3 regions of the Halomonas sp. 707B3 genome follow, and region 2 is predicted to be linked to each of the others. Evidence: riboswitches for the same ligand, from Rfam matches in the RefSeq annotation. Region 2 holds a riboswitch; each other region holds the start of a gene.

Region 1 (10,375 bases), on a different contig from region 2:
TTTGATATCGAAGTTGCGAACGATTTCTTCGGCATCACGTGTTTCAAAATGAACCATGTCCCCATAGTCTTTTGCCAGCTCAGCAATATACATTAAATTGGAAGGATTAATCCATTGAGCGGCACTCATTTGGTTTTGTGGCGCTCCGCGCCCACGATCATACATAGACGCAAGGAGTTCTTGAGCCCTTATTTTACCTTTAAGAGCAGCACTGCGGAACCATTTAACTGCTTCCTGATCGTTTTGTTCGACGCCGCGACCATTAGCATAGGCAATCCCAAGGTTAGTTTGAGCCCATGCTAATCCCTGATTGGCAGCTAAGCTATGCCATTTAAATGCTTCTACAAGATCTTTCTTAACCCCTCGTCCGTGTTCATACATCAACGCAAGATTAGCTTGAGCCTCAGAATTTCCCTGTTCAGCAAGAGGTTTGAACAATCTAAAAGCGGTAGAGTAATCCTTTTCCTCCAGAGCTTTTTCAGCCGCGGAGAATGATTGCAATAGTGTCAATTCTTGTCCAAAAACAGGTGCGTAAAGACAAAGAACAAGTATGAATATAGGATAACGAATCACAATTTTTGAAACCTCTTCTGATTAAGTCCTACCGCAAAAGCTATTGATTGCGTGATGGCATAAATTTTTACAAGGCCTGCCTGCTGGTTGATTGGCATGAATTTTTATGCTTTTATCTCAACCCAAAATCATCGTTCGGAGCGAGCAAAAGCTTTGGCCCTGAGCACCAGCGAAATTCACCTTCGGAAGGTAGCTCGTGTGGAAACGGCAAAACTCCGAGTTCATACGCATTTAAAAGAGCATCTGTTGAAAGGTGTTTATCACCTTGCTCTACACATTTGTCGCAAACGAGACGACTGTTCACGGCGCGAACTTCTGTATACCTCAAAATCTTAGATTTTCGTAAGATCTCGTAATTTTCTCTAATTGCTTTTGAGAAGCCTTGCACTGCTTTGGGGTCGCATATCCCTAAGAGTTGGTTGCATGCCTCATAGGATTCTCGGGGCTCTGGAGATGACGCGCGATATATTGCCTCACGCGCTGTAGTTCCAGCCAATGTTATCGTAACGGGAGAAGGAAAGAAGGAGACTGAACTCAATATGCTTTCGAACTTTTCCCAAAACTCTTCAATACCAAGGGTGTAGCCATTTAATTCAATTTTACGAATTTCACGTATCTTTTCGTTTGCTTTCCTAACGCGTTCTTGTTCGAGTTCAAACGGCGTTATCCCAATTCTCCGTGCGAGCGCTATTTGGTCTTCCGCTTCACTGAGAACTTTGTCTTTTAGCGCTACACGCTGTTCCGGTGTAAGTTCGATATAACAGTTGATGAGGCTTTCTATCTCAAACCAGACTTTATCTTTGTATTTTTCCTCATCCGAACTGAGGTCAGCGATGTTTTTTATCATTGCCCTATTCATCCGTACTGATATTTATTTCGGAGATCGGAACTCTCACGTGTGTTGAATTCTCCTCACTAAGCCACTGAGGAAGAATTGATAACTCTAGGTTGATTGGCACATTGGGGTCATCAAATTTCCCGTTCTCAAGTGCAGCAACAAGTGCCACCTTGGTTTTTTTGTCCAAGTAGATATTGAGTAAGGCTCCCTCACTCCGATGCCGAATGTATATCTCAATGCCGCTCATTTCATTTTTCCTTCTTCGGTTACACAGCGTAACTCGGCAGCCTAACAGTGATTATACACCCTGCAATAAAACCTCAATGAACGCGACGTCACATTGACTGCTGGTTCACAGCCATCAAATTGACTCTACACCATTGACTCTATTGAAAGCAAAGCGAATTTTGGCTTTATATCCAAAATTCGCGGGCTTGCGCGTTTTGCTTGCCTCAATAATACTGTCTTTATGAACAGCATAATTGGGGCATCCACCTATGAAACTGATGGAACGCGTCAAGGCAACCATAGGGGGCAAGCACTCAATGCCATCGTCTTTTCTTGTTGTTTATTGATTTCACGGCAGCCCACTTCTGTGCGCCCAATAAAATAAGCCCCCTTGCATCTCCCCCACCCGCCTCCTACACTCCATCCACGAACAGCTTGACGGGGTGCCGGTGATATCCGGCTGAGATGGCGCAGGGTGAGCTTTTGGCTACCGAGCGCTGGTCCCGCTGAACCTGATCCGGCTAATGCACTGCTTTTTGAATGGCGGCGCGGGTACCGGCGTAGGGATCAAGCGATGGCCGCGGCGCACCTTTACGCCACCCTTCCGTGCCATTCCCTCGATCTTTCTCGCCTGCCCTCCGGATCATTACCACCGGAGGCATCATGGGCTACCGCTTTACCGATCTCACCACCGCTTGCCAAGACGATTGGTGCGCTTATATCGAGCACGATTTCGTGCGCCAGCTGGGCAACGCCACGCTGCCTGAGGCGTCGTTTCGCCACTACCTGAAGCAGGATTACCTGTTCTTGATCCACTTCGCCCGCGCCTACGCGCTGGCCGCCTACAAAAGCCCCACCCTGGCGGATCTGCGCCAAGCCCATGAAGGCCTGAAAGCCATTGTGGATGTGGAGCTGGGCTTGCACGTGGGCTTTTGCGAGGAGTGGGGCATCAGTGAGCAAGCGCTTGCCGAACTCCCCGAAGCCCGCGCCACGCTGGCCTACACCCGCTATGTGTTGGATACCGGCAACCGAGGCGATCTGCTGGATTTGCACGTGGCGCTGGCCCCCTGCTTGGTGGGCTACGGCGAAATCGCCAACTGGCTGAACGCGCAGCCTTCTACCCTGCGCGACGCGCAAAACCCTTTCGATGCTTGGATTGCCATGTACGAAGGCGAGGAATTCCAAGCCGCCATGCAGGCGGAACTTGCGTGGCTGGATGCCCGCTTAGCCGATGTCACCCCCGCCCGTTTTGCTGAGCTAAGCAAAATCTTCCGCGATGCCACCCGCCTGGAAATCGATTTTTGGCAGATGGGTTTAGACCTTTCTGAATAATGACCAACAACAAGGAAACCGTTATGACCAAGACTGTTAAAAGTAAAACTGCCCACTTTTTAGCCGAAACCGCCCAGGTGGATGCCGCCGCCGTGGCGCCGCTGCCCGGCTCGCGCAAGGTGTACGTGGAAGGCTCGCGGCCAGATATTCGCGTGCCGTTTCGGGAAATCACTCTCTCGCCCACCAAAACCAGTGGCGTGGATGAACAGAACCCGCCGCTGCTGGTGTACGACACCTCCGGCCCCTACACCGATCCCAACGCCAATATCGATTTGCGCCAAGGCCTGCCGGAGCTTCGCCGGGCCTGGATTGAAGAGCGCAACGACACCGAGTTTTTAGATGGCCCCACCAGCCAATACGGCCAGCGCCGCGCCAACGACCCGACGCTGGCCCAGCTGCGCTTTGATTTAACCCGCACCCCGCGCCGGGCACAAGCGGGCAAGAACGTGACCCAGCTGCACTACGCCCGCCAGGGCATCATCACGCCGGAAATGGAGTTTATCGCCCTGCGGGAAAACCAACGCCGCCAGGCGTTGGGTACGGCAGAGGTGGAGCGCATTCTGGGCCATCAGCATGCGGGCCAGAGCTTTGGCGCTAGCCTGCCCAAGGAAATTACCCCGGAGTTCGTGCGCGATGAGGTGGCCCGTGGGCGGGCGATTATTCCCAATAACATCAACCATCCGGAAAGCGAGCCGATGATCATTGGCCGCAACTTCCTGGTGAAGATCAACGGCAACCTGGGCAACTCGGCGGTCACCTCTTCCATTGAAGAGGAAGTGGACAAGATGACCTGGGGCATCCGCTGGGGCGCGGATACCATCATGGACCTCTCCACCGGCCAGAACATCCATGAAACCCGCGAGTGGATCATCCGCAACTCGCCGGTGCCGATTGGTACGGTGCCCATCTATCAGGCGCTGGAGAAGGTCAACGGCATTGCCGAAAACCTCACCTGGGAGATCTTCCGCGATACGCTGATCGAGCAGGCGGAACAGGGGGTGGATTACTTCACCATTCACGCGGGGGTGCTGCTGCGCTATGTGCCGCTCACCGCCAACCGCGTCACCGGCATTGTTAGCCGTGGCGGCTCCATCATGGCAAAGTGGTGTTTGTATCACCATCAAGAGAGCTTCCTGTATACCCACTTCGAGGAGATCTGCGAGATCTGCAAGCAGTACGATGTGGCGTTCTCGCTGGGCGACGGCCTGCGCCCCGGCTCGATTGCCGATGCCAATGATGAAGCGCAAATGGCGGAGCTGAAAACCCTAGGCGAGCTGACCCACATTGCCTGGAAGCACGATGTACAGGTGATGATCGAAGGCCCCGGCCATGTGCCCATGCACCTGGTGAAGGAGAACATGGACAAGCAGCTGGAGTACTGCGACGAAGCGCCCTTCTATACCCTTGGGCCGCTGGTGACGGATATCGCCCCCGGCTACGACCATATTACCTCTGGCATTGGGGCGGCGATGATTGGTTGGTTTGGCTGCGCCATGCTCTGCTACGTGACGCCGAAAGAGCACCTGGGCCTGCCCAATAAGGACGACGTAAAAACCGGCATCATTACCTACAAGATTGCCGCCCACGCAGCGGATTTAGCCAAGGGCCATCCGGCCGCGCAGCGCCGTGATAATGCGCTCTCCAAGGCGCGCTTCGAGTTCCGCTGGGAGGACCAGTTCAACCTGGGCCTAGACCCCGACACCGCGCGGGAATACCACGATGAAACCCTACCGAAGGACTCCGCCAAGGTGGCGCACTTCTGCTCCATGTGCGGGCCGAAGTTCTGCTCGATGAAGATCAGTCAGGAAGTGCGCGATACCTACCGCGACCGCGCCCCGGAAAACGCCAGCGAAAGCGACGCCGAAGCAGTGAAGCGCGGCATGCAGGAGCAGGCGGAGAAGTTCCGCCGGGAAGGCAGCGAGCTTTACCAGGAGGTATAAAAAAGCGGCATCGCACGCTGCCTGTGGCCCTCAGGAAACCTTGAGGGCCACTTTTAATACGCCGTCGCGCTGGTGGGAGAACAGGTCGTAGGCTTCGACGATATTATCCAGCGCGTAACGGTGGGTCACCATGGGGCCAAGATCCAACCGTCCGGCGGCAATGATGCTCATCAGCCTGCGCATACGCTCTTTGCCGCCAGGGCAAAGTGAGGTAACGATCTTGTGGTCACCCAGGCCCGCACAGAAAGCACCCAGCGGAATCGTTAGGTCTTGGGAGTAAACACCCAGGCTGGAGAGCGTTCCACCGGGTTTTAGCACCCGCAGAGCGGACTCAAAAGTCTGTTGCAGTCCAAGCGCTTCAATCGCGGAATCGACGCCGCGCCCGCCGGTGATTTTGAGAATTTCCTCGACCACATCCACCTTGCGGAAATCCAGCGTTACATCCGCGCCCATCTGCTTGGCCATCTGTAAACGCTCATCAACACCGTCTACCGCAATGATCATCCCGGCCCCACGCAACCGCGCACCCGCCGTGGCGCATAGGCCAATCGGCCCTTGGGCGAATACCGCCACCGTGTCGCCAATTTTGATACCAGCGGCTTCGGCACCGGCAAAGCCGGTGGACATAATATCCGGGCACATCAGCACTTGTTCGTCGGTTAGGCCATCCGGCACTGGCGAGAGGTTGGCCTGGGCATCCGGCACCAGCAGGTACTCGGCTTGGGCGCCGTCGATGGTGTTACCAAAGCGCCAGCCGCCCATCGGTTTATACCCGTGGCCGTGGTGGCCGCCATCCTGCGAGCAGCAATCATCCTGGCAGGCGTAGGAGGTAAAACTGGGGCAGATGGCGCCAGCAATGACCCGCTGGCCTTCTTGGTAGCCCTTAACGTTGGCACCCAGTTTTTCAATAATACCCACGGGTTCATGGCCGATGGTTAAGCCGCGCTCCACCGGGTACTCACCTTTCAGGATATGTATATCGGTGCCGCAGATCGTGGTGGTGGTCACACGCATCAGCGCGTCGTTGGGGCCGATCTCGGGAATGGGTTTTTCGTCAATTTCGATGCGGCCGGGCTCAACGAAAATGGCCGCTTTCATCATGGTAGGCATGGAACACTTCCTCAGTGAGGGGAGTCATGACACATCACCATTACGTCATAGCAGGCGTTCCGCTATCTTGCGCTCCATCAAGGTTGTGCAAGATAAAAATAGTCGCCTGATCGGTTGTTTATTGATCTATGTCAATGCGATCAATTATCAATAATTAGATACTAAAATAGTGCTTTCAATTTAACCGTAGTGCTTCTCCCTGAGCGTGGCGGCGATACTCATGGTTTCAACCGTGTTTTGTATTCCGAGAGTACGACCTGACTTTTTGCTCAGCACGGTACTGATGCTGCCTCTGGCCGGGTGCATCTCGCTACCACCGCCCGACTCCACTCCAGCGGTTGAACTGCCCTCCACCTACCAAGTTGGCTCAACGGCACTCTCTGAAATATCTGCAGCTCCCAACCTCCCCTGGCGCGACTACTTTACCGATTTGCAGCTACAGCGCCTGATTGAACAAGCACTGACCACCAACCGCCATTTGCGCAGCGCACTGCTGAGGGTTGAGCAGGCTCGCGCCCTCTATGGCATTCAGCAATCAGAGTTGCTGCCAACCATCGGTGCCGAAGCCAGTAGCGAGCGCTCTCGTGTGCCTAGCGACCTGAATGCCCCCAGCGCTCCTCAAGTTAGCAACCGATATGAGGTGGGCGTTGGTTTCAACCACTGGGAGCTGGATTTCTGGGGCCGGGTACGTAGCCTGAACGAGGCTGCATTAGAAGAGTACTTGGCCACCGACGAGGCGCGCCGCGCTGTCGAACTGAGCCTTATCGCTCAAGTGGCCAATAGTTACTACCTGTTGCTGGAGCTTGATAACCGCCTACAGCTCGCCCACCAGACCATCGCAAGCCGCGAACAGTCCTTACTGATTTTTAACCGTCGAGTCGAGGTGGGCGCCGCAGCGCAGCTTGAACTGCGTCAAGTCGAGGTGTTGCTGCATCAAGCAAGGGCGCTCGGTGCTCAGCTCGAGAATGCCCGCGCCCAACAGGCCAATGCCCTGGCGTTACTGCTGGGCTCCCCCGCCGAAACAGCGTGGCAGCTACCCCCGTTGGCAGATAGCGATGAATTGTTTGCCCTGCCTCCCGGCCTGCCTTCCGAGTTACTGGTTAATCGCCCTGATATTCGTGCGGCAGAACATGCGCTGCGTGCGGCTAATGCCAATATCAGCGCGGCACGGGCAGCGTTTTTTCCGCGCATTGCCCTCACCAGCTCGCTAGGCACTGCCAGTAGAGATCTCGACAACCTATTCAGTCACGATAGCCGTACCTGGCAATTCGCCCCTACGACCTCGTTACCGATCTTCACTGCTGGCCGACTTCGCGCCAGTCTCAATTTAGCCGAAGTGCGTCGTGAGCAGGCGGTGGTGGATTATGAACAGACTGTTCAGGAGGCATTCCGCGATGTTGCGGACGCCTTGGCAGCAGAGCGGTGGCTAGTGGAAGAGGCACAAACGGCTAGCGATTTGCTCGCTGCACAACGCGAGCGCGCACGCCTCGCGCAGCTACGTTATGACCACGGGGCAGTACCCTATTTAGAGGTGCTCGACGCCCAGCGTGACCTGCTGGATGCCGAGCAGCAACAGGTACAGATACGTCGTAAAATGATTTCAGCCCGCATCGCGCTGTATGCCGCGCTGGGTGGCGGAGAGCATCAGGCGGCTATCGAAAGCGCTCGTACCCACCGTTCTCTTGTTCACTCTCTATAGGGCGCCCATACGTCATGCACGCCATTAAAAAACTGTTGATTGCCCTGGCTATTCTTGCCGTCGCCGCTGGGCTTTATTACTACTGGGTCGACCTGGATGACGAGGGTTTCGGTGAAGGCTTTGCCAGTGGAAATGGCCGTCTTGAGGCCGTCGAAATTGATATCGCGACCAAGCTTGCCGGGCGCATTCACAACGTATTGGTCGACGAAGGCGACATGGTCATCGTTGGCCAAACGCTGGCGCTAATGGATACGAAAGCGCTAGAGGCACAACGGGACGAGGCTATTGCCCAACATCAACAGGCCACCCATCTCGTGCTCAGTGCCGAGGCTCAGGTCGTCATGCGCGAAAGCGATCAGGCGGCCGCTGAAGCGACCGTGGTACAGCGCGAGAGCGAACTCGATTCAGCCCAGCGCCACCTGGCACGCACTGAGGCGCTTGCCCGTGATGGTGCCGCCTCAACCCAAGAGCTTGATGATGACCGTGCCCGTGTCAATGGTTCTCAAGCCGCCGTTAGCGCGGCCAGGGCCCAAGTAGCGGCTGCCAGGGCCGCAGTGGAAGCGGCACGCGCGCAGTTAATCGGTACTCGCTCTAGTGTGACAGCGGCTTTGGCCACCATCGCCCGTATCGACGCCGATATCAATGATAGCCAGCTGGTGTCACCTCGGGATGGTCGTGTGCAATTTCGCGTCGCCCAGCCCGGCGAGGTGCTTGCTGCAGGAGGCCGGGTACTCAATCTGGTCGACCTGAATGATGTTCACATGGCCTTCTTCTTACCCACGGAGATTGTCGGTCGAGTAGCGCTGGGTAGTGAAGCTCGCATCGTGCTCGATACCATGCCCAACTTCCCGATTCCCGCACGTATCTCCTTCGTTTCCAGCACTGCGCAATTTACGCCCAGAACCGTGGAGACAGCTTCCGAGCGCCAGAAACTCATGTTTCGGGTTAAGGCACAGATCGACCCGGAGCTACTACGTGAGCATCAAGACCAGGTTAAAACCGGCCTACCAGGCGTCGCTTGGGTCAAGCTGGATGCCGACGCTGAGTGGCCGGCCGCGCTGGCGGGCCAGGCCTTACCATGACCCCGCTCCCTTCCACCAACGCGGCGGCTGAATCTCCCAAAAGCGTCGCGCAACTGGTGGGCGTGCGCCTGCACTACCGCAAGAAGAGAGTGCTGGATGGCATTGACCTGGAGATACCCGGTGGCTGCATGGTGGGGCTGATCGGCCCTGACGGTGTCGGTAAATCCAGCCTGCTGGCGCTACTGGCTGGGGCACGCGCTGTGCAGGAGGGCTCGGTCACTTCGTTAGGGGGCGACATGCGCGATAAGCGGCATCGCAAGCGCATAGGAGCCCGTATCGCCTACATGCCCCAGGGGCTAGGCAAGAATCTTTACCCTACGCTGTCGGTGGAGGAGAATCTGCAATTCTTCGCCCGGCTGTTTGGCCACGGAGCCAGCGAACGCCGCCGCCGTATTGATGATCTTACCCGCAGAACGGGGTTGCTGCCGTTTCTAAACCGCCATGTAAGCAAGCTCTCCGGTGGCATGAAGCAGAAGCTTGGGTTGTGCTGCGCATTGATCCATGACCCCGACCTGTTGCTTCTTGACGAGCCCACCACTGGTGTCGATCCGCTGGCCCGTGTTCAGTTTTGGGAGCTAATCGCCCGCCTTCGCGCTGAGCGTCCGCAAATGAGCATCATCGTGGCCACTGCTTATATGGATGAAGCCCAGCGATTCGATTGGCTGGTAGCCATGGATGCGGGTCGCATACTGGCTACCGGTGATGCACCCGCACTGTTAGCACGCACTGAGTGCGATTCACTCGATGCGGCCTTTATCAAGCTGCTGCCAGAAGAGAAAAAGCGCGGCTACCACCCCATTCACATCCCTCCTTTACCTGCCGTTGCCGATACAGACATCGCCATCGAAGCTAAGGGCTTGACCATGCGTTTCGGCGACTTTATCGCCGTTGATCACGTCAGTTTTCGCATTCGCCGTGGTGAAATCTTTGGCTTTCTCGGCTCCAATGGCTGCGGCAAGTCAACAACCATGAAGATCCTCACCGGCCTGCTGCCCGCAAGCGAAGGGCAGGCCTGGCTGCTGGGCCAGGAGGTAGATCCCCGCGATATGGATACCCGCCGCCGGGTGGGTTATATGTCCCAAACGTTCTCGCTGTATAACGAGCTGACCGTGCACCAGAATCTGGTTCTGCATGCCCGCTTGTTTCAGATTGGTAAACATGAGATCCCCACTCGGGTCGATGAGATGGTCAAGCGCTTCATGCTCGATAATGTTCTCAATGAGCTGCCCGAAAGCTTGCCTCTGGGGGTGCGCCAGCGATTATCGTTAGCAGTGGCGATGGTACACAGACCCGAGCTACTGATACTCGACGAACCCACCTCAGGCGTCGACCCGATAGCCCGTGACCATTTCTGGCATCTTTTGATTGAGCTGTCGCGACGAGACCGGGTGACGATTTTTATCTCTACCCATTTCATGAACGAAGCTGAGCGCTGCGACCGCATATCGATGATGCACGCGGGACAAGTGCTTGACAGCGATACGCCAGCAGCGCTCATCAAGAAGCGAGGAGCCGCATCGCTGGAAGAGGCTTTTATCGGCTATCTGCTTGGTGCCCAAGAAAGTGACAAGCC
Region 2 (10,375 bases):
TCATCAGCGCTAGCCGTGCAGAGGTGCCAGTGCCCGTGGTGCTGCGGCAGATAACTCCGGGATGCACATAGGTGGTCGAACGCGAGCGGATATAGCCTTCAGCTACCTGCTCTTCCGGCCCCATAAAGTGCAAAAACGGCAGCGGGCCCACATCTCCCAAGGTGTAGTGGGAGAAGCCACGCTGCGCCTGAATCGCCTCAACGATTTTATGGGCGCAGGCGGCAAGTGCCTGCTCTTCATCTCGCACCAGCTTGAATCCCAGCGCCTCGGCATCTACCAGGGCGTAAAAGCCGCCGCTATAAGCGACCGAGTAGGTCACGTCACCGATCCCTGGTACTTGGATGGTATCCCGATAGGTATCGATATAGCTGGGCAGACCTTCACACGTGACCGATTCCACCACGCCCTTATGCACGCGGGCTTCAATTTGCACCAACCCCGCAGGCGCTTCCAACTTAAAGCGCTGGATGCCCTCCTGCTTCGGCACAATGCCGGTTTCCAAAACGGCAGTGGCCGTGCAGAGCGTGTTGGAGCCGGAGTAAATCGGGTAGCCCATCACTTCCATAATGATATATCCCGCCACGGCTTCCGGGTCTGTGGCAGGAACCAGCAGGTCTACCGACATCTCTGGAATGCCATAGGGCTCTTCCAACAGCAAACGCCTGAGGCCATCGGCATCGTCGCGCAGATACTCCATCTGCTGACGAACCGTAGCGCCGGGTAGCGCATCAATACCACCGGTGACAATACGGCTGACATCGCCGCCCGCATGAGTGTCCAACAATTGAATCGTATGGAGGTTCTTCACAAACCCGCCTCCTAGGCAGTGGTAAGAGCAAAAGGTGCGCCGTGATTGTCCCACTGGGCATCGGGAACAATCACGATTTTACCCAGGTAGTTACTGCCACGGTTTACAAAATAGCGTTCGGCATCATGTAGCTCGGAGAGCTTAAAGGCGCCATGCAAAACGGGTTTAAGTTCGCCGCTGCGAATCCAGTCAATCAGCTGCTCTGCCTCTTCCCGGGTGCCGTGGGACACACCGAAAATCTGCACCTGATACAGATAAATGCGAGTCCACATGATTTCGCTGATATTGCCGCCGCTGGCACCAGCAATGGAAAGCCGTGGATAGGTGGTGCGGCGCTGCATATCGCCAATCATGGTGTCGATGAAAAGGTCGGTCATTTCGCCGCCTACCAGATCCATCACCGCATCAATCGCTTGGCCACCGGTTTCCGCCAGCACACGCTCGACAAACGTTGGCAGGTCGCCACGGTCAATCACCGCTTCCGCCCCAAGCGAAATAAGCGCATCGGCTTTATCAAGCTGACTTACCGCATAAGGGATCGCCCCAACAATGCGACACAGCTGAATGAGCGCCGTGCCCACCCCGCCGCTGGCGCCGCTAACCAACACCCGCTCGCCTGCGCGCACGTTGGCGGCAGTCATCATGTGGTAGGCGGTTTGATAGGAGCACATGCCCATAGCGGCCAGCTCAGCATCATGCAGTTCAGGGTTAGCGACGTGGTGGAACTGGTCGGCAGGCACCGCAATATAGTCAGCATAGCCGCCATCAGCACCGTGGCCGTAGTAGTCCGGCGTGAGGTTAATATCACGACGCTCATCGGCGTAGATGTTGAAATCCAGTAGGCCACGCTCGCCGATACGATGCTCATCCACACCCTCACCTACGGCGACAATGCGCCCGGCAACATCGGCCCCTTGAATACGCGGGAACGTTAAGGTTGGCGAACCGCCCATGGCAAACGAGGTAACCTCCTCCTTGCCCTTCGTCGGGTAGAGCCCTTCGCGCGCTTTGCGGTCGGTGTTGTTTTTCGCGGTGGCCGTTACCTGGACGAGCACTTGGCCAGGCCCTGGCTTTGGTGTCGGCACATCCTGTCGATACTGCAAAGCATCCACATCACCGTGGCCGGTTAATAACATCGCAGACATCTTTGTTGGGATGGGCGTCGCGTGGGCAGTGTGTTGCGTGTCGGCCATGGGCTGGCTCCTTATTAGTGCATACGCCGCGACAATAACAAACGCCCGGCGAGGTTCAAGATATTAAGAGAACAAAACTGCGAGATGCATCAAAGGGCTAGCCAAAAACAGGTACGCCGATCAGTACGCCGTGTAAGTAGAAAGCAAACAGTCCGTAGGCCACCACGCCAATGGCAATCGTTGCCAGTGTCGCGGGCAGCGAGGTGGCCTGAGGCGCTGAAGGATGTTGGCGGCTACGCTGCTTGGCAGCTTTAAACGCCAAAATGGCCCATACAAGGAAAGCAGCAAAAAAGAGGATATCGCCCAGTCGACCATTCACCAGCAGGTGGGCGAACGCCCAAATTTTAACTGACAGCATCATGGGGTGGCCTAGTTTGGCCTTGATAGCGTTACGCGGTACGTAAGCAGCTGCCAGCATAATAAACGCAGGTAGCATCAATAACGCCACTGCATGGCGTAAGCCCATCGGCGGAAACCAGATATGGATAGGGTCCAAGCGCGTTAAGCCATAGCCATAAATCGCGAGGGCCAGCCCTATCACGGCCACGGCTGAGTAAGCCAGTTTCCAGGTGCCTTCGCCGCGTGCGGCTATTTGCTGCTGTCGCCAGGATTCAGCAAAAATGCGTACCGAGTGCCCGCCAAGAAATATTAGCAGGCCTAAGATCATAATCGTCATGGTGTTCACTCTCTGGTGAGTTGCAGGTCGTTGGTCGACTGCGAGCATGCCACACTCCCGCGTAAACCACATGGCACGGCGTCAACTTTTCGCCAATAGTGATGGGATGAAAAACACGTCAAGCTAGCCAACCAGCCGCATCCCTCAGACCCTGCCAAGGAACGGTATGCTTCACTTTATCTCTGCGTATCATCGTCGCCTTACCTGGACCTATTTTGGCCTGTTTATCGCCATCGGCATGACCGGCGGGCTGCTAGGCCCTGCCCTGCCTCATTTAGCCGCAGCGAGCGGTTCTTCCATGAGCCAGATTGCAGTACTGTTCACCGCCCGAGCGGTGGGCAATATGAGCGGCGCTATTGTAACGGGACTGCTGATGGACCGCTTTAACGGCCATCGCGTGTTGTTAATGATGGGGGTACTGGCGGTGGCAGGACTCGCCTTGGCGCCGCTTAGCCCGCTCCTGGTGCTGTTAACGCTGCTGTTTATGCTGTTGGGCTTTGCGGAAGTATCGCTAAACGCGGGGGGAAATACGCTACTGCTATGGCTACACCGCGATGCGGCAGGCCCAAACGTGAGCGCGCTACACTTCTGCTTTAGCTTCGGCAACATGCTTACGCCGCTGATTATGATTGCCGCACTCTCACTTACCGGGCAATTTCATCTCACGTTTTGGATTGTTGCATTAAGCGTGGCTGCCATGCTGTGGCCACTGTCGCGCTTTGCCAGCCCGACTATGCCAACGGTAGACCCTGACCCAGCCACTTTGGCAGCGCTCAAACATCGTGACCCACTGCTGCTGGGGCTATTTATGCTGCTGTTTTCCATTTATGTGGGCATTGAAATTACGTTTGCTGGCTGGGTGACGGCGTATGGCGCGCTGTCAGGGCTGACTACCGAGCAGGCGGCACTGCTGGCCACCCTATTCTGGCTAGCGCTATCTGCTGGCCGTTTGCTGGCCATTCCTCTGCTGCGTGTTTGTTCACCCTGGCAGGTGTTAGCCAGTTGTTTGGCGCTGGGCTTGGGTGCCTCGGCCGGCCTGCATTTTAACTGGCTGCCTCTAAGCCTCGGAGCACTGCTGTTTGGGCTTTCGGCCTCTGCTTTTTTCCCGACACTCTTTGCGCTATGCAACCAGGCCATTGTGATGCGGGGCCGCACCACCGGCGCTATTTTTACCGCAGCGGGTAGCGGTGCGCTGATTATTCCGTCTTTAACAGGCCCGCTGCTGGATATCGCCGGGGCCCGGGCTTTTCCTATGTTACTGGCCGCTCTGTGGCTCTTGATTGCGCTGGGGCTTTGCATGCTGGCATTTCGTTTACACCAACTCACCGCCCGACAAGGGCTTTAGAACCAGTCTTTGCGTTTAAACAGCCAGATTAAAATACCGCCAATACCCAACATGGCCCCCCATACAAAGAAGTAGCCGTATTGATAGCTAAGCTCAGGCATATATTCGAAGTTCATTCCGTAAATACCGGCAATGAACGTCAGCGGAACAAAAATAGCGGTAATCACCGTCAAAACACGCATGGTGATATTTAGCTGGTGAGAAGAAATAGAGATATAGCCATCCACCAAGTCACCGCAAATATCGTAGTACATTTGTGTCAGCGTATAGAGGCGCTCAAAGCGCTCCTCTACATCGGTAATCGCGTGCAGGGTTTCACTCTCACCTCTAGGTAAGTGGGCGTAGTCATACGCTGTTAGCTCTTGAGTAATACCTTTGTGATAGCTAAAGATGCGCCGCATTTTCACCAGCCGCGAGCGGTAAGTCGTAATTTTACGCATCAGAACATCGTTGCCGTTTTCGAGCAGCTCATCCTCAAGATCGCTAAGTTCCATCTCAAACTCCAGCAGGCTATCAATATAAAATCCTGCTGAGGTATACATCACTTTTAATGCCACATGCTCTGGGGAAAGCGCCAGCAACGCCTTACCCTGCTCATTTAACAGCCGCTCAATACTCAAGGCTTCTCCGGGGTGAAGCGTTATCAAAAAACGTTCGCCGATAAAGAAACAGACCTGCTGGGGCACAAAATTAAGCTGGGCATCGAATGATGAAATGCCGCGATAAATAATCAGCGTATGGTTCTCAAACTCTTCAATTTTCGGCGGGTGTCGCTCTTTATGGGCATCTTGAATGGCCAAGGGATGGCAGTCAAAACGCTCTAGCACATCACGCTCCTGCGCTTCGCTTTCGCCTTTCATATCAACCCACAAATGGGCAGTGGGCATTGTTTTCCAGTCGTCGATTAGGCGTACATCCCCCTCACGCACATCGCCTTCTGGGGTGGTTAATATGCAACGAATCATTTTCTTCCCTGGGTTCGTTAAGTCTTGGGCGTTATATCTGCCGGGCGCGCTAGCTCTATACGCGCTTTACCCGCCCGCTTAGCCATATACATTGCCACGTCAGCTCGCTTTAACAACTCCTGAGCCGTTTCAGACGCCCCTGGCAAAAATAGCGCTACACCGATGCTGGTACTAACCCGTAAGGTAGCGCTGCCAACATGAAGCGGCTCTTCAATGAGGTGAATCAGTTTCTGGGCCAATGGCTCTAGCGCCTCGGCGGTGACTCCTTCTAGCAGCACGACAAACTCGTCTCCTGCCCAACGGGCAACAAAGTCCGTCTCGCGAACGGCATACTGCAAGCGCTTGGCAACGTCGCGCAGCAGTTCATCACCCATGGCGTGGCCATGCTGGTCGTTAACACGCTTGAACCCGTCTAAATCAAGAAACAGCACCGCAAGCGGGTTTAGGGTACGGCGTACCCGCGCCATCGCTTCGGATAGGCGCTCGTCAAGCGCACGGCGATTAGGCAACCGAGTCAGTACATCTTCACGGGCCTGTTGATCCCGAAGCCGCTCTAGCTGCTGGCGCTCAGTGATATCGTGAATAAACAGGCTACGGCGCATCCGACCATTAATCTCATAGCTTTTCAGGCGTACTTCGACCGGCAAGCGGACGCCATCACGGCGCGTCGCCTCACAAGAAATAGGCGCAGATTCATCTTGATTGGGTAGCCCTTGGGGAAACATAAGCGCCGTTAGTGGGCGCGTTAAAGCTTCTTTGCGACTCCAGCCAAATATGCTCTCTGCAGCACGGTTCCAGTCCAGCACCCGCTCTTGGGCGTCAATGCTCAGATAGGCATCGTAGGCAGACTCAATCACCAAATTGAGCTCGCGAGTACGCCGCTCGATTTGCTGTTCAAGGCTTTGATGAAGCTCAGTGAGCGCTTTTTGGGTGGCAATACTATTTTTTTGCTCTTTAATGAGCCGTTCGCGCAGGTGAATCTCACCGGTCACAATGTCGGCTAAATCTTGCAACGCGGCCTGCTCCTGAGCGCTCAACTGCCGCGGTTTGCTATCCATCGCACACAGCGAACCCAGCACCAGTCCCTGTGAGTTTTTAAGCGGAATGCCTGCGTAAAAACGTATTCCATCAGGTCGAGTCACTAAAGGGTTGGTGGCAAAACGCTCATCTTGCAGCGCATCTTTCACCACCAACGGAGAAGCTTCCAGCACGGTGTAGGCACAAAACGCCACATCCCGCGGCGTTTCGGAGATATTGATGCCAACTTGCGACTTAAACCACTGCCGATCAGAATCAATCAGAGTGATAGTTGACTGTGGCACACCGAGTAGCACCGTTACCAAGCGCGTAATGCGATCAAAAACAGGCTCGTTCGGCGTATCCAACAGTGCTAGCTCGTTAAGCGCAGCCAAACGGGCATTTTCGTTAGGAGGTAACAGGTGGCTCATGGCGATCGCACCTACAGTAGTAGTCAGACCCCTGCCAGCATAACGCGAAACGAAATTTCCTGCTTAACGCCTTGATTAACGGGCAAGGACGCGGCGCTTGTTGGCTCCAGCAATGATCATACTCACTGCAGTTGAGAGCAGCAGCGCCCCAACAAACGGGCCAAGGGTTGGTACGCTGCCGGGGAAGGTGGCTGCTATCACGCCCGCACTAACACTGCCTTGGCTCAACCAACCCGGCAGCACAGCGCCCACTAGCCCAGCAAGCCCGCCGCCTATCGCAGCCATAGGCGTCATGCGTTGCCATAAGCCAAGCAGTACCGGTACCACGATGGCGGCACACAGCAGATCGGCAATCAGGAACAGGCGAAGCACCGAGAGCCCCTGCAGAGCAATCACAATCACCGGCACCATGATCGCGACAGTGAGCCAGCGGGCCTTGGTTAAAGCATCTGGGCGGTCGCCGCTGGCCCATAGCGAGGCAATCCCGTTTTGTAACGTGTCGACGCTAGACGTGACCAGGGTAACGGCAAGTACCAGTGACGGCAGAGTGATCCATATCGGCGCATCGCTTAACAGCGCAAAAAACGGCATGGGCGGCTCACCTAAGCTGACACCGCTCATGGCGGCCATCATGCCCACGCCACCAATTACCATCACCACGAGAATCGTCATACTACCGCCTAGCCAGGCGCCACGCCCAAGGCTTTGGTCATCTTGTGCCGCCCACACCCGCTGCCAATAGCCCTGGTGGAATAAATTGGCAGCCGTCACAGCAATCACCAGCGTCAATGCCACGCTGAGCGAGCTACCGATTGGCAATGAGGGTAAAGCGGCGTCGCTGGGCATGCTCGGTAGCCGCCAAAGCGTTACGCTCGCCACCGCCAGTAGTAGGGCCAACAGCAGCCATGCCTGCCAACGGTCGGTCGCAAGGCTGGCGCGAAGGCCGCCCATCACGGTGTACACCAGCGTCGTTAGAGCAACGCCAATGATCACCACGGCAGGCGGCACATCAGAGAGCAGCGCGGTAATGGCCCCAATGGCAGTTAACTCAGCGGCTAAAAAGCAGCCCATATAAGCAACAGATACCATCGCCACAAAGCGACGAACGTTTTTGCCATAGCACGCCTCAGCAAACTCCGCGATGCTGCGCCCTTCTGGCAGCGCTTGGCGTATTTTTGGCCCATAAAGGCCCAATACAATAAACGGAAGCGCCGAGCCAAAGGCATAGCCCAGCAGCGCCACGGGGCCAACAAAGGCACCAATTTCAGGTGGAGCAAACAGAATCCAGGCACCCATTCCAGAGGCTAAAAAAGACAGCCCCAGAGTGGACGCAGTTTGCGAGTTGCGGGCGGTGACATAATCATCCAGCGAGCCGCCGCCAAAGCGTGCCCGAAGACCCAGAAATGCAAAGCAGCACAGGGCTGCGCCTAACACAGCATACGTTAGGTATGGCATGTCGCGCTTCCTCCGCCGGTACGAACCGGATCAGGTTCCAGGGTCTGCGTTACGCGCATTCTCAGCCCGTTTTGGGCTCCCCTGGCGACAGTGAATGAAGGCGCTATCCTCAATCAAAGCAGCGCCGTAGTAAAGTCTTACGGCGTTTCGCGAACCGATTCGTCAGGCTTTTTCGGCACGCGCCCCATGAGATAGAACTCGGAATTAGGCGGCGTGCCCGCTAGGGTCACCAAGCGATTCGACATACCAAAAAACGCCGCAATGGCGCCAATATCCCAGCAGTCATCTAAGGTAAACCCCACTTTTTCTAAACGGGTTTGCCAGTGCGGAGAAAATTCCCCTAGTTCGATAGCGCTATGCAGCGCAAAATCGAGCATTAGACGATGACGCTCGCTTAGCCCCGCGACGGTATGGTTAATGGCGATATTATCGGCCAATAACGGGTCTTTACTGTAAATGCGTACCAGCGCGCCATGGGCAACCACACAGTACAAGCAGCGATTGCGGGCACTGGTAGCCACCACAATCATCTCCTTTTCAGCTTTGGTCAGCGTATCGGAGTCGCGCTCCATCAGGGCATCGTGATAGGCAAAAAAAGCGCGAAACTCCTCAGGGCGATGCGCCAGCATCAGAAACACATTAGGCACGAACCCCGCTTTTTCCTGCACAGCTAACATCGCATCACGAATATCGCTTGGCACATCATCCAGCGTTTCGGGAAGTTTAAAACGGCTAATAGCAGCAGACATATTGACACCTTCTTGTTATGTTCATGATATAAATAGCGCGATTAAATTAACTGGTAACAAATTGCTAACTAAAGCACCTTTCATTTCGCGTTCGCGCTCACCATACTCTTATTAAGTCCATGTCATAAAAGCCGTACGTTATCAGCAAAGCGGCGTACTAACAGGGAAACCACCATGACATACTCTGAAGCTAAAGAGCACACGCCAGGGCGTTTGCATGAGCTTTTTGCCGACCCTTACCGTGCGTTCGAAAACGATACGGATGAGCGTCAGCTACATATCCGCGTTATGCTTCATACGCTGCTAGCGCGCCCGATGCAGCGCGGGCAAGTCACTCTACGTGTCATTCATGGCTGGGAGAACGGAGGCTTTGAGCCATCTGACCTGCAGCACGCCGATTATGCGCTACATAGCTTAGATGACTACCACACTGCCGTGGAGCGCTTTACCACCGCCGCCCGGCAAAATGCGCCGCTACCTGCCGATAACACGGCCATTTTAGCTGCCCCTCTTGCCGATGCCATCGCAGATGCCGAGGCAGAAGGCCAAACGCTGACAGACGATATTGTCGAGACGCCTGCACGTTGGCCTGCGTTTGATGGTGGGTTAGCCCTCTATACGCTATTTAAGATGTATCACCGCCTGGTTTACGGCGAAGATGACAGTTATCGTTGCTCTCAGTGCGATACCCCACATGGCCCCCGTGAAATCCATGAATTCCACATGGAAGAGGGTGAGTTTGCACTGCTGGCACCCATAAGCGAGCAGCACGACGCCCCTTACCTGCTAGTGCTCCATGAAAGCCAGCTTGCCCCCATTGAGCAACTGCTCAACGACAGCCTGCCACTATTTGATCGTTTTTAACGCGCTTGCGCCTCCTCCGCTAGCGTGGAAGAGGCGCATCGCCCAACGTATAACAACGAATCTTTTACAACGAAATGGTGCTGTTAATCCCACTAGAGACGTTTTCAGGTTCGAACCAACGGGCCGTGACGGTCTTAGTTTGCGTCCAGAAAGCAATCGCCTGTTTGCCGTTGGGGCCTAAGTCACCCAGCTTGGATGCCCGAGATCCGGTAAAGCTGAAGTAAGCAACGGGAACAGGAATCGGCACATTGATACCAATTTGGCCAACGTCGATATCCGTTTCAAACCGGCGAGCCACCCAGCCAGAGTTGGTAAAAATTGACGTGCCGTTGCCATTGGGGTTGGCATTAATAAAGTTGATGGCGTCATCCAGCGTTTCTACGCTAACCACACACAGCACAGGGCCGAAAATCTCTTCCCGATAAATGGTCATATCCGCCGTTACATCGGCAAATAGCGTCGGTCCTACAAAGTTGCCATCCGGGTAGCCGTCCACCGTATAGCCACGGCCATCTACCAGAAGTGTGGCGCCCTCTTTTTCACCGGCGCTGATTAAGCGCTCAACCCGCTCTTTCGCCTGGGGCGATACCAAAGGCCCCAGGTCTGCATCGCGCTGGGAGCCTGGCCCTACTTTCATGCCACGGGCACCGGCTTCGATATCTTTTATCCACTCCCGGGCTTCCCCCACCAGCACCACTACCGAGTTCGCCATGCAGCGCTGCCCGGCCGCGCCAAAGGCAGACCCTAACAGGCTGTCAATCGCTTGGCTGCGGTTAGCGTCAGGCATAACGACGCAGTGGTTTTTGGCCCCCATCATCGCCTGCATCCGTTTGCCTGCCGCCGCGGCACGGTTGTATAGCAGCGAGCCGACA
Region 3 (10,375 bases), on a different contig from region 2:
GTGTGGATCTTACCCACGTGCTGTTCGGCTCCATTTTGGCGATTAACTCGACGGCGCTGCTGCTGATTGCCTCGATCAGTACGCTGATTGTGATCACTCTGGCGATTATTTTCCGCGCCCTGGTGGTGGAGTGTTTAGACCCGCTGTTTTTACGCGGCCAAAGTAGTCGCAGCGGTTGGGTTCATAGCGTCTTTTTAGGGCTGCTGGTACTGAACTTAACGGCGGGCTTCCAAACCCTGGGCACGCTGATGGCCGTTGGCTTAATGATGCTACCCGCTACGGCAGCACGGTTTTGGAGCAAGCGGTTAGAAGGCTTGATCGGGATTGCCGTGGTGTTAGCAATGCTGGCCAGTACCGGCGGGCTGCTGCTGTCGTTTCATTTGGACACGCCCTCAGGCCCCAGCATTATTTTGCTGGCCGGGGTGGCGTATTTACTCTCGGCGCTGTTTGGCCGTTACCACAGCTTGGCCGCTAAGTTACGACGCAAAACCACGCCTTTGGCGCTGGAGCAGTCGCACTAGCGGGTTGATGTTCATACGGTTATTTCTTAAATCAGGAGCATGTTATGTCGCTTTTCTCTTCATCGCGTTGGCTGGTGGGCGTTTCGGCCGTGTTGGCACTGCCTGCCGCCATGGCGAACGAGCGGGTGCAGGTTGTCACCAGCTTTTCTATTTTGGCGGATATGGTGGAAAACGTCGGTGGAGAGCATGTAGCGGTCAGCCCGCTGGTGGGCCCTGATGGCGATGCCCACGTTTTCTCCCCCAGCCCTGGCGATGCCCGTGCGCTAGCCGGGGCTGACTTAGTGGTCTTCAACGGCTTGCTGTTTGAGGGCTGGATGGAGCGCCTGATTGACTCCAGCGACTACAGCGGCCCGATGGTCACCGCCACCGACGGCCTTTCTCCGCGCGCCTTTGCAGCGCACAGCGATGATGAGCACGGTCACGATGCGCATGAGCATGAGCATGAGCATCATGACGAGCACGAGCATGAGGAACACGGTCACGACGATCATGCTCATGATGACCATAGCGGCCACGAACATGGAGACGAAGATCCTCACGCTTGGCAGGACCTGCAGCAGGCCAAGGTTTACGTCACCAACATTCGTGATGGCTTGATCGAGGCGGATAGCGCCAACGCGCAGAGCTACCAAGCCAACGCCGAGCGCTACCTGGCAGAGCTGGATAGCGTTGATGCCGAGATTCGTGAGCTGCTCAGCGAGATTCCTGCGTCGGCCAGCGTGATCACCGGGCACGATTCGTTTGGCTATTTCTCAAGCGCCTACGGTGTCAATTTCCTCTCGCCGGTCGGGCTCTCTACCGAAGCCGACCCCAGCGGCGCCAGCATGGCGGCCCTGGTGGATGTGATTGAGCAAGAGAACGTGCAAGCGCTGTTCCACGAGAACATGACCAACCAAGCGATCATTACGCAGTTGGCGGAAGAGACTGGCCTACCCATTGCAGGCACCCTTTACGCGGATGCGCTGGCCAGTGAAGGCGATGCCAGTACGTACCTGGGCATGATGCGCCACAATGCGCAGGTGCTGCACGACGCTCTTGCAGAGCCGGGCCATGATGATCATGGTCATGACGACCACGACCACGACCACGACCACGACCACGACCACGACCACGACGATCATGGTCATAGCCACTGATTCATACCGTGAAGACAAAAATACCGCCAACCCGGCGGTATTTTTTTGCATTGCATTTTGCGCGGTGGATGGGGAGACTTGCATCACCGACTTTCGTTAACGCTGTTTAAACCACTGCAAAGAGCCAATGCCATGCGCCTAAACGCCGATTTTAGCCACTTTGCCTGTGTCACGCCGGAGCAGTACCGCTGGGTGGCCTCCCCCAGTGCGGGCGTAGAACGAATGATGCTGGATCGCATCGGCGATGAAGTGGCCCGAGCCACTAGCCTGGTACGCTACGCGCCTAATAGCCAGTTCAGCCACCACACCCACGACGGCGGCGAGGAAATTCTCGTGCTAGAGGGCGTGTTTGCGGATGAGCATGGCCGCTACCCCGCTGGCAGCTACCTGCGTAACCCGATTGGCACTGGCCATACGCCGCAGATTGGCGAAGAGGGCGCGCTGATACTGGTTAAGTTGCATCAGTTTGATGAGAACGACCTGCTCCAACTGGCGATTCCTGCCCACCGCTTGCCCTGGCAGCCTGACCGTCGGCCGGGCATTACCTACAAAATGCTGCACACCTTTGGCGATGAGCGGGTCAGCCTGGAGCGTTGGGAGAGCGATACCACCATCGACTACCCTGCCCTGCCCGGAGGCTTAGAGCTATTGGTGCTGGAAGGCTCGCTGTGCGACGCGAGCAGCGAATACCCGAAAGGCAGTTGGTGCCGCTATCCACCTGGTGCGGCCCCGCAGCTTCGTGCAGGCCAACACGGTGTGATGATGTACGTTAAGCGCGGGCACCTATCTGACGCCCTTTCCCAGGCTAGCGCGCCAGGCCAATAAATGGCAGCAGAGTGAGCAGCGCAATCAGAACCACCGCCACCATGACCAGCGTTACCTGAAACGGGTGCTCCGCTAAGCGCCGCCAGAGTGTTGGCGCTTCATTGCGGGCCAGCGCTTCTTCATGGGCTTGGCGTGCGTTAGCTTGGCGTTCGGCCTGATACTCGGCCAATGCGGCCTCTGCGTCGTCACGCTGGGCAGGGTTGCGCAGCCAAATGGCATCGACCCCCAGGCGGAAAAAGCCCGCCTGGGTTTCGTACACATCAAAGCCATGCTCATCCAGCAGTTGGCGGACTTCCATGGCCTCTTCATCGGTTACATGGCGCAACCGAAACAGCAAATGGGCCATCTTAGTCGCCCATGGCTGCCATGCGGTCGGCTTGAATCACTTCAATCCAGTAGCCATCCGGGTCTTTCACGAAGATAACGTCTTTCATCTTGCCCTGGTCGGCACGCTTCACGAAGGTTACGTCGTGCTCATCAAACCACGCCTGGGCGGCTTCTAAATCCGGCACGTTGAAGCAGATATGGCCAAAGCCCTGGGGCTCAGCGTTGCCATCGTGGTAGGCAAAATCCTGCTGGGTTTCGGTGCCCCAGTTGTGGGTCAGCTCTAACAGGCCTTTCTGGCTAAAGGTCCAGGCGGTGCGGGCTTGGGTTTCTTCCGGCACGCTGTCGCTGGCTTCCACGTTGGCGAGGAAGTAGAGCGAAAACTGCATCTCTTCAAAGTCCAGCCGGCGCAGCACCTGCATACCGAACACTTTGGAGTAGAACGCCAGGGCGCGTTCCGGGTCTTTTACCCGCAGCATGGTGTGATTTAAGCGAAAACCCTGAGTTTGCGGGGCAACGGGGGCAACGCCTGGGTGCTGTTCACCTTGAAACGACATACAACTCTCCTATTGCGGGTTGGGGCATCATGAAAAGTATGCTGATATAACGCAAATTCTTTGACGAACATATTACTTTGTACAAGGCTTAGGCTGCTAACAGCGTCAAGCTGTCTACCGCTATTTGCGTATTGATCATTTTGCTTACTTCCCCCTGTTATGAGGGCGCAGGTTGTATATTTCCAGCCCTCACCCAAGGAGCCTTTATGTCCCGCGATCGAAACGTACTAGGTGAGCCGTTAACACCCTGCTGCCACTCTCCTAAAACCGGCTTCTACCGCGATGGGTTTTGCCGCGTTGGCCCTGACGATGTGGGAGTGCATTCGGTATGCGCGCTGGTTACTGAGGAGTTTTTAGCCTTTTCTAAAGCACAGGGAAACGATTTGGTTACCCCTCGCCCGGAGTATGGCTTTCCTGGCCTGACCCCAGGCGACCGCTGGTGCTTATGCGCCCACCGCTGGGCCGAAGCTGCCGAGGTAGGGCTGGCACCGCCGGTGATTCTTTCCGGCACGAACGAGCGCACCCTGGAGATTATTCCACTGATTAAGCTACAGCAGCATGCGTTGGATGCGGTGCATTAATCTGTACCGCTACCTATTGCGACTTCATTGGTGAAAATTAGCCACTGGAATTTCTATGCAACCTCTCTACACTTCTATTTCAATAACTCTACAATTTAGTTAGCGATGCCCCAATGGCGGCGTCCGATGGGAGTGTGCCATGACCGCAATCGATATGACGCTTGGCGACCGCCTAACGTTGAAGCAGTTAGCCCACGCGATTCAAAACGGCTTTTCGCCGATTGTCGAAGTGGAGTCCATGGACGGTATCTATAAGGTTCGCTTCCATCACGCTAATGGGGTGTCGGATCTTAGCGATGCCCACGGCCGCGTTCGTACTTTTCTTGGCACAGGGGAGATTCGCGATACCCTGGGGCAGTTGGGGCTTACCCATGGCGTGCTCACCTGCGCTGACCAGTGCGGCGATGAGATGATTGGTGTCTCTGGCCGTGCAATTACCCCAGATGAAATGCTGACCTACGGCACCCGCATCGCCTTCCGCTAATCGTTGCTGAAAAGTAGCGGCTGCACTGGGGCTTTACAGCCTCGCTCAAGGCTAGGATAGTACCCCCAACGACAGGGGCGCCGCTTGGCGGCTGAGAAGCACCCTTTGAACCTGAACCGGATAACGCCGGCGTAGGGAGTCGTGGTGCTTTTCACCACCTCCTCCGCCGGGAGGATGCTATGACCCACCCCCCGCTTGGCGAGATGCTCGTCACTCTGCGCGATACCACGCCGCTTGTTCACTGCATGACTAACTATGTTGCGATGAACAGCACGGCTAACCTGCTGCTGGCTACGGGCGCCTCGCCTGCCATGCTGCATGCCCCTGAAGAGGTGGCTGAATTCACCGCAATAGCGGGCGCACTCTCCATTAACATTGGCACGCTCTCTACCCCTTGGGCAGAGTCGATGCAGCTTGCCGCTCGCACGGCTAAAGAAACAGGCACCCCGTGGGTGTTAGACCCAGTAGCGGTCGGGGCCACCGCCTTTCGTCAGCAGGTCTGCACCGCGCTGCTTGCCCATCGGCCTAACGTCATTCGCGCCAACGCATCGGAAGTCATGGCGCTCACTGGCTTAGCCAGCCAAGGTCGCGGCGTCGATGCCACCACCACAACGGAGGATGCCGCCCAAGCGGCGATCAAGCTGGCAAAGCAGCAGTGCTGCATTGTTGCCATGACCGGCGAAACCGATTTTATTACCGATGGCACCCACCACTACCGTTTAACGGGCGGCCACGCGCTAATGCCGCGCGTAACCACCCTGGGCTGCGGGTTAAGCGCTTTGGTAGCGGGGTTTTTGGCCGCCAACCAGGCCCATCCACTTTCGGCAACGCTGGCTGCGCTGGCGTGCTTCAGCATTGCCGGAAGCCGTGCGGGGCAGCAGGCCAGTGGGCCGGGCAGTTTTCAGGTCGCGCTACTGGATGCGCTGTATGCCCTTACCCCTGACGATCTCTCTTCTCTTAGCCAGCTGGAGACGCTCCATGCCGTTTGATCTTTCGCTCTATTTAGTCACCGATGCTGCGTTATGCGCCGAAACGGGGCTTGAAGCGACCGTGAAAGCCGCCGTGAAGGGGGGCGTGACCATGGTGCAGCTGCGCGATAAGCATGCCAGCGATAAGGCCATGATTGCCCAGGCAACACGGCTGAAAGCACTGCTGGAAGGTAGCGGTGTGCCCTTGATCATTAATGACCGCTTAAACGTCGCCATCGCCAGCCGCGCCGATGGCCTGCACGTTGGCCAGAGCGACACCGCCGTTCAAGAGGCGCGCCAGGCACTGGGGCGCCAGGCCATTATTGGGCTGTCGATCAATACGTTGGAACAGCTGCAAAGCGCCCCCGTGGCGCTGCTGGATTACGTGGGACTGGGGCCGGTGTTTGCTACCGTGAGCAAGCAGGATCACGCTCAGCCGATTGGCTTTGATGGCTTAGCAGAGCTTGCCAGCGCCTGCCCCCTGCCCAGCGTGGCGATTGGCGGCTTAAAAGCCGAACACGCTGCTCAAGTCAGTGCGGCAGGCGCGAACGGCATCGCGGTGATTTCAGCAATTTGCGGCCAGTCCGACCCACACCAAGCGGCTCTCGCGTTTCGCGCCGGATGAGTCCGTTTATCCACCTCACCGCCTTTGCCAACGTAGTGGCTGAGTTTGGCAGGCCATCTCCGTGGAGCTTTCCCCATGCTACCTAGCCTGTTTATTTCCCATGGCTCGCCCATGCTTGCCCTAACGCCCACCCCCGCCCATCACTTTTTACGGGAGTTGGGCCAAACCCTACGCCCTAAGGCCGTGGTGGTCGTTTCCGCGCACTGGGAGACCCCACACTTGCAGGTCAGCAGCAGCGTAAAGCCTGTCACCATCCACGATTTTGGCGGCTTTCCTGATGCGCTGTTTGCGGTTCAGTACCCTGCTCCTGGTAACCCTGAGCTGGCCCAACGGCTGGCCAAGCAGCTCGGCGCCACGCCCGTGGAGCGCGGCCTGGACCACGGTGCCTGGGTGCCACTCTCACTGATGTACCCTGACGCTGACGTGCCGGTAGTGTCGCTTTCGCTTCCCAGCCGTTGGAGTAATACCGAGTTGATAGCCCTGGGCGAGCAGCTGGCAATGCTGCGCCAGGAGGATATTTTAGTGGTTGGCTCGGGGAGCTTGACCCATAACCTCTATGAGCTTCAGCCACAGGGTAGCCAGATACCGGCCTGGGTAGGTAGCTTTGCCGAGTGGGTTAATGCACGGCTGCGCGAGGGCGATCGTGACGCGCTGGCCAACTGGCAAACCGCCCCAGACGCCAAGCGCAATCATCCCACGCCAGAGCACTTCCAGCCGCTGCTGGTGGCTATGGGAGCAGGCGGCAGCGCCGCCACCCAGCTACACCACAGTGTTGAGCACGGCGTGCTGGCAATGGATGTCTATCAGTTTGCCTAGCGCTTACGCTGTGGGGCGGCGCTTCAAAGTGGTGCGTCGGTCATGGTAGGCAATGGCGAGCCCGCTGATCATAATCAGTACGCTGCCGACCCATACCCAGAGGTCGGGCAGTTCACCCCAGAACCACCAGCCTAGCAGCACTGCCCAGAGCATCGCGGTGTAATCAAACGGTGCCGCAATGGCTGCAGGTGCATAGCGAAACGCAAGAGTAATAAATGCCGTGGCCCCTACGCCTAACACGCCGGATACTACAAAGCCTAGCCAGTGCCAGGGCTGCGGCGTTTGCCATACCCAGGGCAAGCTGATTGCGGTGACCACCAGCGGCACCATGGTCATGTAGAACACCATGGCCCAGAGGTGCTCGTTCGCGCCATAGCGCCGCGCCGTGACCATCATCAGGGCATAAAATACCGCTGCGGCCAGCAAAATCATGGCGCCTAGTTGAAACGCATCTCCGCCCGGGCGAACTACAATCAGCACGCCCACAAAGCCTACCAGTGATGCTACAAGCACTGGCGGATCAATACGCTCACCTAAAAGCGGCACGGATAGCAGCGTGACAAATAGCGGTGCGACAAACGCAATGGCGGTGGCTTCTGCCAGCGGTAACAGGGTTAGCCCCCACACAAAGCACACCATGGTGGCGGTGTAGATCAACCCACGCAGCAGATGAACGCCTGGCCGCTTGGTGCGCAGCTTACGTAGCCCGCCGCTAAAATAAGCCAACAGAGCAATGAGCGGTAACGATACCAGCGTGCGGAAAAAAATAATTTGTATCGGGGAGTGCACCGCCCCTAACCACTTTGATACTGCGTCCCCTAGTGCTAAAAACAGCACGCCTAAGCACATGCAAAGTATGCCTTTTAAGGATGGCGTCATAAACATGCTCCTTGTGTTGCTATTGTTATGGTCCTACTCGGATATCATCGACATACAATAAAAAGCCCCGCCAACGTACATTAGCGGGGCGGTGAACCACTGCGGTGGTTAAAGGCTTGCGTTGACCACCATACAATCCATGCCCTGCGCCTGAAGCGTTTGGCAAGCTTGCCGCGCCTGGGATTCGTTTAGCGAGACCACACGAGCGCGAAATACCGTGGCTTGTCCTTGAAGTTGGTCGATCGCTACGCGCCCGCCGACACTGTTGGGTAAGCGCTGCACGGCTTGGCGAGCCAATTGCTCAGCTTGGGCCGCCTGGCTAAAGGCACCTACTTGAATGCCCCAGCCAGCAGAGGCCATTTGCGCAGTGGGAGATGCCGTCGCCAGCACGCGCTCCCGCTCAATAAAGGCTTGCAGTGGATCTTGCGAGGCAGCTTCTGGTGCCTCCTCACGTGCGGCCTCCGCTTGGAGAAGCTGGGCCTCAACGGTTTGTGCCGGCGTACTGTTAGACATGGGCCGTGTGGGTGATAGCGACGTGGCGGAGACATTAGCCATCATCGGTTGTGAGCGAGGCTGAGTAAGCGGTTGGGCTGGTCCCGCAAACCCCATAAACTCACTTGAGAAACTGGTATCAGCAAGCCATGAGCGTTGATCTCTTAGCGACGCACGCATAAAGCTGCGGTCTAGCAGATCTGCCATATGGGTATCACGGGAAGAGGAACTGAATCCACCCATCACTACGGCTACCATACGGCGGCCATCATGGACAGCAGTGGTGGCCACGTTAAAGCCTGAGGCGCGAATGAAACCAGTTTTTAAGCCATCGGCCCCTGGGTAGTCACGCACCAATCGGTTGTGGCTGGTATGGCGAGTACCGCGGTAGGTGAACTCCTGCAAACCGAAATAGTGGTAATACTGGGGAAAGTCCTGCATCACCCGCACCGAGAGCGTCAACATATCTCGCGCGGTGGTGATTTGCAGATCATCCGGTAAGCCCGAAGCATTGCGGAAGGTAGTGGCATTCATGCCCAACTCACGCGCCTTCGCCGTCATCAGGTTCGCAAAGCGTTGCTCGCTGCCTCCTAGTGCCTCTGCCACCACGACCGCCACATCGTTGGCAGAACGCACTGCTAAGGCGCGAATGGCCGTATCCACCGGGATAGAGCTACCTGCCGAGAGCCATAGTTTGGTCGCGGGCATGGCCGCTGCCTGGGCCGAGACGGACAGCGGCTGATTGAGGCTCAGCGTGCCATTTTCCAGCGCTTCAAACGTTAAATATAACGTCATCATTTTGGTTAGCGATGCGGGGTAGCGCGGCTCATCAGCATTTTCAGCGTACATTACCTCGCCGTTCTCCAGATCGACCACAATGCCTGCATAACGCGGGTTTCCCTGGGCACTAGCGCTGCCAACGAACGTCACGACGAGCACTATTAACAGCCATTGAGCTACCCAAGACGCTGCGCCCATTCTCCGTGTTGTTGCCATACCGACCTCTTGCTGATTGAACACGCCGCGATGCCGTTTACCGCTCTTACGGCTGCTGCTTTAGCCTAGCATGCCTACTGCATAAATTGATCTGCACATGTTTGATTAACACTCATAAGCCTAGGTATTTCCAGCGTAGAAGCATAAAAAAAACCGACCCAAAAGGGTCGGTTTTCATTTTGCTAAAAAAGAAGGGATAGCCTTACTCAGCTACAGCTTCTTCTTCAGCTACCGGACGGTCTACTAGCTCAACGTAAGCCATCGGGGCGTTGTCGCCAGTGCGGAAACCGCACTTGAGAATACGGATGTAACCACCCGGACGCTCGGCGTAACGCGGACCCAGCTCGTTGAACAGTTTGCCGACGGCTTCTTTGGAGCGCGTACGAGCAAACGCCAGACGGCGGTTTGCAACGCTATCCTGCTTAGCCAGGGTGATCAGCGGCTCGATAACGCGACGCAGTTCCTTGGCCTTAGGCAGGGTTGTCTTGATAACTTCATGTTCGACCAGCGAGACAGACATGTTCTTGAACATGGCCTGACGGTGCGAGCTGGTACGATTCAGATGACGACCACTCTTACGATGACGCATGGTTGTGATTCCTTACCAAACTGGGACTCAAGTCGACACTCACGCGGAGGCCTTGTCGTCCTTCAGGCTAGCGGGTGGCCAATTTTCCAGCCGCATACCGAGGGACAAGCCACGCGCCGCCAATACATCTTTGATTTCATTCAAAGACTTTTTACCGAGGTTCGGGGTCTTCAACAGCTCCACTTCTGTGCGCTGAATCAGATCACCGATGTAGTAAATATTCTCGGCTTTTAGGCAGTTAGCGCTGCGTACGGTCAACTCAAGATCGTCTACGGGGCGCAATAGGATAGGATCAACGTGATCCTCTTCCTCTTCGACTTCCTGCTCTTTGTCAGCTTCCAGGTCGACGAAGGCGGCCAGCTGCTCTTGCAGAATGGTCGCACTGCGACGGATAGCCTCTTCCGGATCCAGGGTACCGTCAGTTTCCAGGTCGATAATCAGCTTATCGAGGTCGGTACGCTGCTCAACACGAGCGGCTTCGACCGAGTAGGAAACGCGGCGAACAGGGCTGAAGGTGGCATCCAGCTGCAGGCGGCCAATAGCACGGGTCTCTTCATCAGAGCCACGAGCGTCAGCCGGTTC

Evidence for each region. Region 2 has a riboswitch for thiamine pyrophosphate ahead of BIS10_RS04100 (sodium:solute symporter). Riboswitches for the same ligand answer to the same signal wherever they lie in the genome.
Region 1: it holds a riboswitch for thiamine pyrophosphate, as region 2 does, so the genes downstream of both, tenA (thiaminase II) here and BIS10_RS04100 (sodium:solute symporter) in region 2, are expected to answer to the same signal.
Region 3: it holds a riboswitch for thiamine pyrophosphate, as region 2 does, so the genes downstream of both, thiM (hydroxyethylthiazole kinase) here and BIS10_RS04100 (sodium:solute symporter) in region 2, are expected to answer to the same signal.

The regions. Positions count from the first base shown of each region.
Region 1 is NZ_JAMZBE010000077.1:1,927-12,301, reverse strand. It holds gene BIS10_RS11315 (tetratricopeptide repeat protein) at 1-573, opposite strand, end outside; gene BIS10_RS11310 (hypothetical protein) at 686-1,420, opposite strand; gene BIS10_RS11305 (hypothetical protein) at 1,425-1,658, opposite strand; TPP riboswitch at 2,069-2,223, shown strand; gene tenA (thiaminase II) at 2,303-2,971, shown strand; gene thiC (phosphomethylpyrimidine synthase ThiC) at 2,995-4,911, shown strand; gene BIS10_RS11290 (NAD(P)-dependent alcohol dehydrogenase) at 4,942-6,021, opposite strand; gene BIS10_RS11285 (efflux transporter outer membrane subunit) at 6,242-7,720, shown strand; gene BIS10_RS11280 (HlyD family secretion protein) at 7,735-8,802, shown strand; gene rbbA (ribosome-associated ATPase/putative transporter RbbA) at 8,799-10,375, shown strand, end outside.
Region 2 is NZ_JAMZBE010000017.1:2,047-12,421, forward strand. It holds gene BIS10_RS04070 (proline racemase family protein) at 1-808, opposite strand, end outside; gene BIS10_RS04075 (zinc-binding dehydrogenase) at 820-2,001, opposite strand; gene BIS10_RS04080 (NnrU family protein) at 2,099-2,677, opposite strand; gene BIS10_RS04085 (sugar MFS transporter) at 2,844-4,022, shown strand; gene corA (magnesium/cobalt transporter CorA) at 4,019-4,987, opposite strand; gene BIS10_RS04095 (diguanylate cyclase domain-containing protein) at 5,005-6,435, opposite strand; gene BIS10_RS04100 (sodium:solute symporter) at 6,511-7,890, opposite strand; TPP riboswitch at 7,880-7,983, opposite strand; gene BIS10_RS04105 (peroxidase-related enzyme) at 8,028-8,639, opposite strand; gene BIS10_RS04110 (hypothetical protein) at 8,814-9,503, shown strand; gene BIS10_RS04115 (CoA-acylating methylmalonate-semialdehyde dehydrogenase) at 9,568-10,375, opposite strand, start outside.
Region 3 is NZ_JAMZBE010000084.1:1,620-11,994, forward strand. It holds gene BIS10_RS11875 (metal ABC transporter permease) at 1-521, shown strand, start outside; gene BIS10_RS11880 (metal ABC transporter solute-binding protein, Zn/Mn family) at 566-1,657, shown strand; gene BIS10_RS11885 (cupin domain-containing protein) at 1,790-2,482, shown strand; gene BIS10_RS11890 (DUF6164 family protein) at 2,463-2,828, opposite strand; gene gloA (lactoylglutathione lyase) at 2,830-3,363, opposite strand; gene BIS10_RS11900 (DUF2237 family protein) at 3,570-3,944, shown strand; gene BIS10_RS11905 (hypothetical protein) at 4,084-4,428, shown strand; TPP riboswitch at 4,492-4,583, shown strand; gene thiM (hydroxyethylthiazole kinase) at 4,608-5,417, shown strand; gene thiE (thiamine phosphate synthase) at 5,407-6,021, shown strand; gene BIS10_RS11920 (dioxygenase) at 6,097-6,837, shown strand; gene BIS10_RS11925 (DMT family transporter) at 6,841-7,716, opposite strand; gene BIS10_RS11930 (D-alanyl-D-alanine carboxypeptidase) at 7,825-9,204, opposite strand; gene rplQ (50S ribosomal protein L17) at 9,407-9,793, opposite strand; gene BIS10_RS11940 (DNA-directed RNA polymerase subunit alpha) at 9,833-10,375, opposite strand, start outside.